Regions from separate parts of the Paenibacillus rhizoplanae genome, predicted to be linked through region 1. Evidence: predicted binding sites of a transcription regulator. Region 1 holds the regulator's gene; the other holds the start of a gene.
What was found. The regulator Rex, encoded in region 1, represses fermentation and respiration genes when NADH is low (regulators of the CRP and FNR family bind a similar motif). The targets are predictions, from matches to a motif close to TTGTGAAATATTTCACAA.
Positions count from the first base shown of each region.

Region 1 (3,422 bases):
AAGGACCTGGCATCCATTAGAGAGCAGATTCGCTTCTTCATGAGCCTGAATGATGAGAATATTGTGTATTGGCTGGAGGGAAGCGGCAATTATAAGGGCAAGTCGCTGCAAATGTATGCCGTTCCCGTAGATGTCAGCACCCAGCTCAGGGAGCTGTTCTTCGACAAGAAGAAGAGCATTATCCTGACCTCGGCCACCTTATCGGTGGATAAATCCTTCCAGTTCATGATGGATAACCTGGGCCTTGGTGAGGCTGCGGAGCAAGGGCGTCTGATGACTGCGTTGCTTCCGTCGCCGTTCAAGTACCGTGAGCAGGCACTGCTGGTCATTCCCCGCGACTTCCCGAGCGTTAAGGGAAGTATAGGGGATGCCCGTTTCGTGGACACGTTAGTCCACTCCCTTGCTGAGACGGCTGTAGCTACACGGGGTCGGATGCTGGTGCTGTTCACCTCCTACAAAATGCTGCGCCAGGTCTATGACCCGCTGAAGGAGGCACTTGTCTCGCAGGATATCGCGGTGCTGGGACAAGGCGTGGAGGGCGGCAGCCGGAGCAAGCTGATCCGCCGCTTCCAGGACACCCCGGCCTCCGTCCTGCTCGGTACCAGCAGTTTCTGGGAAGGGGTCGATATTCCTGGAGAAGCATTGACCTGCCTGGCGATTGTCAGACTGCCGTTCCAGCCGCCGAATCACCCGCTGGCTGAGGCGAAGTCGGAGCTGCTTCAGGCACAGAAGAAGAACCCGTTCATGAAGCTGTCCGTGCCGCAGGCCGTTATCCGCTTCAAGCAGGGCTTCGGGCGGCTGGTCCGTACGGCGAAGGACCGGGGGATCGTGATTGTCTATGACACCAGAGTGATTGAATCATATTACGGGAAGTACTTCCTGTACTCGCTCCCCGGTCCCAAGATGGAGCATATGCTCACCGAGCAGATGGTTCCGAGAATCGCCGAATGGCTGGAAGACGGCGGGGTTTCCTAATTCATCCGCTATTGCTATTATTAATAAGTCATGATTAACCTGATGATCCGTTCCCGCCTCCTCTGCTACTCCGGCAGGCGGCGGGGTACGGTTGCTATAATTGTACGGGTCTAACAAAACTTTTAAGGAGGAGAATACATGAAATCGGATAAAATATCGGAGGCCGTCGTGCGCAGACTTCCAGTGTACCTGCGATTCCTGAACGATCTCCAAAAACGTGAAATCTCCACAGTCTCTTCTCAGGAGCTGGGCCAAAAGCTAGATCTGAACCCCGCCCAGATCCGCAAGGATCTGGCTTATTTCGGTGATTTCGGCAGAAAAGGCATCGGCTACGATGTGTCCTATCTGATTGAGAAGATTCGTCACATCCTGAAGCTTGACCAGCAAATTAATGTTGCACTGGTTGGAGCCGGTAATCTCGGTCATGCCTTGTCTAACTACAACGCTTACTTGAAGGATACGATGAAGATCACTGCCATCTTCGATGCCTATCCGCCGAAGGTGGGCCAGCAGATCAACTCGCTGGTTGTGCAGCCGATGGAGGAGCTAAGCAGTACAATCCGCTCACAGGGAATCCGGATCGGGATCATTACTGTGCCCGACAGCGAAGCCCAGAATGTAGCCGATATTCTTGTGGATTCCGGCATTGAGGCGATTCTGAACTTCGCACCGGTTATTCTCAAGACGCCTGCCAATATCCGGATTCACGCCGCTGATTTCACCACAGATCTGCAGAGCCTGGCCTATTATTTGCATGATGGAAAGGATGCGGCTGAAGATGAGCAGTAAGATCACGATAATCAAGAACGGGCACTTTCTGGTTCCGGGCAGCGATAAGCCAGTGCTGAGCGGGTATATGACCCTGGAGAATGATCTGATTACTTACATAGGTGAAGCTGAGCCGGCAGTGGAGGATGGCGCTCAGGTCGTAGACGGCAGCCGTCTGCTGTTCATGCCTGGTCTGGTCAATACCCATGGACATACTGCCATGTCACTGCTGCGCGGATACGGCGACGATATGGTGCTTCAGACTTGGCTGCAGGAGAAGATGTGGCCGATGGAAGAGAAATTCACTGGTGATGATGTATATTGGGGAACTTCTTTGTCCGTGCTGGAAATGCTGAAGGGCGGCACAACAACCTTCCTCGATATGTATGATCATATGGACCGGGTAGCGGAAGTGACCGAGCAGTCCGGTATTCGTGCTGTGCTGATGCGCGGCGTAATTGGGCTGTGCCCGGAAGAGGTACAGCAATCCAAGCTCGCTGAGGCGATTGCTTTTGCCCGTAACTGGCATGGCAAGGCTGACGGCAGAATTACGACCATGCTCTCGCCGCACGCCCCGTACACCTGTCCTCCAGAGTTTTTCATGAAGTTTGTGCAGGCTGCCCATGATCTGGATCTGCCGATGCATACCCATATGTCCGAGACGCGCCATGAAGTGGAGCAGAACGTGGCCGACTACGGCCTTCGTCCGGTCGCACATCTGGAGAAGCTGGGGATGTTTACCCGTCCTTCGCTTATTGCCCACGGGGTTCATCTGAACGATGAGGAGATCGGGATTCTGGCCCGCCATAACGTTGGCGTGTCGCATAACCCTGGCAGTAACCTGAAGCTGGCCAGCGGTGTTGCCCGTGTTCCGGAGCTGCTGAGAGCCGGGGTTAAGGTCTCCCTGGGTACGGACAGCGCGGCAAGCAACAACAATCTGGATATGTTCGAAGAGATGAGGCTGGCTGCGCTGATCCACAAGGGCGTAAGCGGTGATCCAACAGCGGTACCGGCTCCTGAGGCGCTTCTGATGGCTACGGAGTACGGAGCGCAGTCTATTTTCCTAAGCGGTGTAGGCCGCCTTGCAGCAGGGATGAAGGCCGACTTCATCGCGCTTGATATTGACCAGCCGCATATGCTGCCGCATACCGATCTGCTCTCCCATGCTGTATATTCGGCCAGCGCCAAGGATGTGGAGCATGTATGGGTGAACGGCCAGCAGGTTGTGAAGCATGGACAATGCCTGACACTTGATGAAGAAGCCATCCGCCGCAAAGCACAGGAGACGTTCGAGAGCCTGCTTAAACGGTAACTCAGGAGAACGGGAAAGGAAGCAGCGTGGTGAAGAAGAAGAGGAGAAAATGGATCTGGCTGGGGATTACCGTGGTGCTGCTCCTTCTGTTCGGACTAAGCCAGTTCTATGCCTACATTATGAAGGATCAGTGGAACGAGCGGAGTGAGGCCAAGGAGCTGGCCCAGGCGCGTGCCGGGCTAACAGAGGTTACCAAGGCCCAGAAATCCGTCTGGAATGAGAATGAGATCTACTGGGTGCTAACCGGCAAAAATGAAGCGGGTACCGAGCTGATGGTGTGGGTCCGTTATACCTTGGAGGGCAAGCCTGCCGGAGGCGACAACGGCCTGTATGCCGAAGAGCTGAGCAAAGGAACCTCAGAAGAGAA
Region 1 is NZ_JBHUKY010000020.1:80,051-83,472, forward strand. It holds gene dinG (ATP-dependent DNA helicase DinG) at 1-975, shown strand, start outside; gene ACFSX3_RS10140 (redox-sensing transcriptional repressor Rex) at 1,114-1,764, shown strand; gene ACFSX3_RS10145 (amidohydrolase) at 1,754-3,055, shown strand; gene ACFSX3_RS10150 (cell wall elongation regulator TseB-like domain-containing protein) at 3,085-3,422, shown strand, end outside.

Region 2 (3,422 bases), on a different contig from region 1:
AAATGTAACCAAGGTGTTCCGCGTTCACGGTGAGGATTCACCGCACCTCGGAGAGATGCACCGTCTGTTCAATATGCTGCGTGAAGAGCTGCTGCAGCATACGGCGAAGGAAGAAGAGAGCGAATTCCCTAAGATGCTGGCCTACACTCAGAACCCAACTGAAGAAGGACTTGCTGAGCTGCGCGGATTGCTGCATAATCTGGAAGCTGAGCATGACGGGGCCGGAGAGATTCTGCGTGAGCTGCGTAGAGTTACTAATGACTACACACCTCCCGCGCATGCCTGCACCACTTATCGCCTGACGTATGCCCGCCTTGAAGAACTGGAAGGCATGACATTTGAGCATGTGCATTTGGAGAACAATATTCTGTTCCTGCGTTATCAATAGGATCTCATGCAACTCATAAGTCCCTTCGGGGACTTTTTACTTTTTCTTCCGGCAGAAATGATTTGAGAACCCTTCCTCTATGCGTTATCCTTAAAGAGTCTGGGAAATTACATATGAAGGCGGTGCCGTGGGATGTCCACGAAATGGATGCGCTTAATGCTGTGCCTTCTGTTGCTGGCAGCGGCAAGCGGTTGCGGCTTGGGATCAGGGAATAGCAGTAGCAGTAACGGAGGCCAGGGGTTAACCTTTTCGGTTAAGGTAGGTGACAGCGAAATGGCCGGAAGCTCGGCCAGACTGCTTAACGAAGCTTACGTGTCCGGGAATTCAATGATAGAGCTGTTTAAGAAGAGCGGCGTTGTTACATTTTCAGGTGATGGAACTAACATTCTTGAGGTGAATAAGGTCTCGCTGGGTCAGGATATGAGCTGGGAGGTTCAGGTGAACGGCAAAAAGGTTCAAGAGCTGAATACGACCCTGGAACCGGGTTCGGCCATTACGATGTCAGCAGGGCCTGCGGCAACCGGAAAGATGTTTCAGCCTGTCATCATCACTGTGAACGGGGGGAGCGAGCAGCCGGAGCTGACACATTCGCATGTGCTTTCTTTTATGCAGGATATGTCCGTCAAGGGATTGCTCCAGAACAGTGGTATGGTTCGGCTTGCCGAAGATAACCGGACGGTGCTTACCGTGATGGATTATACCCCGCTCAGCAGCGAGGAATGGAGACTGAAGGTTAACGATAAAGGTCTGCTCGGTAATGGAGTGGACATGAAGCTCAGTCCGCAGGACAAGCTGGAAATCTCTCTGGTACTGAAATAAGTGAATACCGAATGAACGGATATCTGTGCGAAACTGCATGGGTATCCGTTTTTTTTGAATAAAAGAATTTCTGTGCTTCATGCCATAAGTTGTCCTAAGTAAGGAAGGGAGAAGTCATCTCCACTTGTGTGAAAAAATTCACATACCGTGTGACTGTGGTCACACTTGCCAAGGAATGGGGGACAGTATAATTTCACTATGAGGTAAGTATTAGTAGAAATCAGAGTTTCTGAAGGAGGGTCTACCAGTGGCAGCGGAAAGAGAAAAGTTAGTGCTGATTGGGAATGGCATGGCGGGAGTAGGCACTATTGAGCAGATTCTGAAGCTGGGCGGCGCTTATGATATTACTGTCTTCGGTAGTGAGCCGCATCCCAACTATAACCGGATTATGTTGTCCTATGTACTTGAAGGCAGCAAGACGATTGAAGACATCATTCTCAACGATCTCGGGTGGTATGAGGATAATCATATTACACTGCATACCGGCACAACGGTTACCCGGATCGATGAACAGAACAAACTAATATTGACCGATAATGGACTGGCGGTTTCTTACGATAAAGCAATTATTGCAACAGGCTCGAATTCTTTTATTTTACCCGTACCCGGCAGCACCAAGGATGGGGTAGTCGGCTTCCGTGATATCGCGGATTGTGATGCAATGCTGGCAGCAGCGAAGCAGTACCGCACGGCGGCTGTGATCGGCGGAGGCCTGCTAGGTCTTGAAGCTGCAAAGGGTCTTGTCAATCTGGGCATGGATGTTACTGTTGTGCATCTGCTGGAGGATCTGATGGAGCGTCAGCTGGATCGTACCGCTTCTTCAATGCTACAGGCAGAACTTACGCGTCAAGGTGTGAAGTTTGCCATGGGCAAGCAGACTGTGGAACTGACCGGCGAAGAACGGGTTACTGGTCTACGCTTCAGTGACGGCAGTGAGTTGCCGGCAGAGTTTGTAGTGATGGCTGTTGGAATCAAGCCGAATGTCCAGCTTGCGAAGGACAGCGGAATTACCGTTAACCGCGGGATCGTAGTTGACGATTATATGCAGACTTCTATGACAGATGTGTATTCTGTCGGCGAATGTACAGAACACCGGGGAACCTGCTACGGACTCGTTGCACCGCTATTTGAGCAGGGCATGGTTCTCGCCAAGCATTTGTCCGGGGTACAGACTCCGGGCTATGAAGGCTCAGTTGTAGCAACCAAACTCAAAATTTCCGGGGTAGATGTGTTCTCCGCTGGTGAATTCACCGAAACGCCTGAGCATACCGTCATTTCTGCCAAGGATGAATGGAAGCGAACCTACAAGAAGATTTTGCTTAAGGATAATGTGATTGTCGGTGCCGTTCTGTTCGGTGATGTAACGGAGTCTGCGAACTTGCAGAAGCTTGTGAAAAACAGCACAGAGATGACCAATGAAATCTATGATGAAGTTATGGGCACAAGCTGCTGCGGCGGAGGCGGAGCCAAGAAAGGGATGTCCGTTGAAGCGATGGCCGATGAAGAAATCGTCTGCGGCTGCAACGGGGTTACCAAAAAGGCTATTGTGGATGCAGTTACGGAGAACGGCTTCACTACAGTGGATGAGATTAAGGCTTGTACGGGTGCAACCCGTTCCTGCGGCGGCTGTAAGCCTGTGGTTGAGCAGATTCTGCAGTTTGTTCTCGGTGACAGTTTCCAGCAAAGCGCCAAGCAGGGCATTTGCAGCTGTACCCCGCTTAGCCGGGATGAGATTGTAGCGGAGATTACAGCCAAAGGCCTTAAGACCACCAAGGAAGTCATGCATGTCCTGGACTGGAAGCAGGCAGAAGGCTGTTCCAAATGCCGCCCAGCAGTGAACTATTATCTGGGGATGATCTACCCTGACACTCATGAGGATGAGAAGGAATCCCGGTTCGTCAATGAACGGATGAGCGCCAATATTCAGAAGGACGGAACCTATACAGTTATCCCGCGGATGTATGGCGGGGTGACGACTCCTGAGGATTTGAAGCGGATTGCCGATGTGTCCCTGAAATATGATGTGAAGGTTGTGAAGGTGACGGGCGGACAACGCCTGGATCTGATTGGTGTCAAAAAAGAGGATGTACCGAAGGTGTGGGAGGAGCTGGATATGCCTTCCGGCTATGGCTATGCGAAATCCCTGCGTACGGTGAAGACCTGTGTAGGTTCGCAGTTCTGCCGCTTCGGCACACAGGATTCCATGGGCATGGGC
Region 2 is NZ_JBHUKY010000023.1:267,527-270,948, forward strand. It holds gene ric (iron-sulfur cluster repair di-iron protein) at 1-388, shown strand, start outside; gene ACFSX3_RS14215 (hypothetical protein) at 521-1,207, shown strand; gene nirB (nitrite reductase large subunit NirB) at 1,455-3,422, shown strand, end outside.
Region 2: the regulator Rex is predicted to act here: its motif matches at 1,334-1,351, upstream of nirB (nitrite reductase large subunit NirB).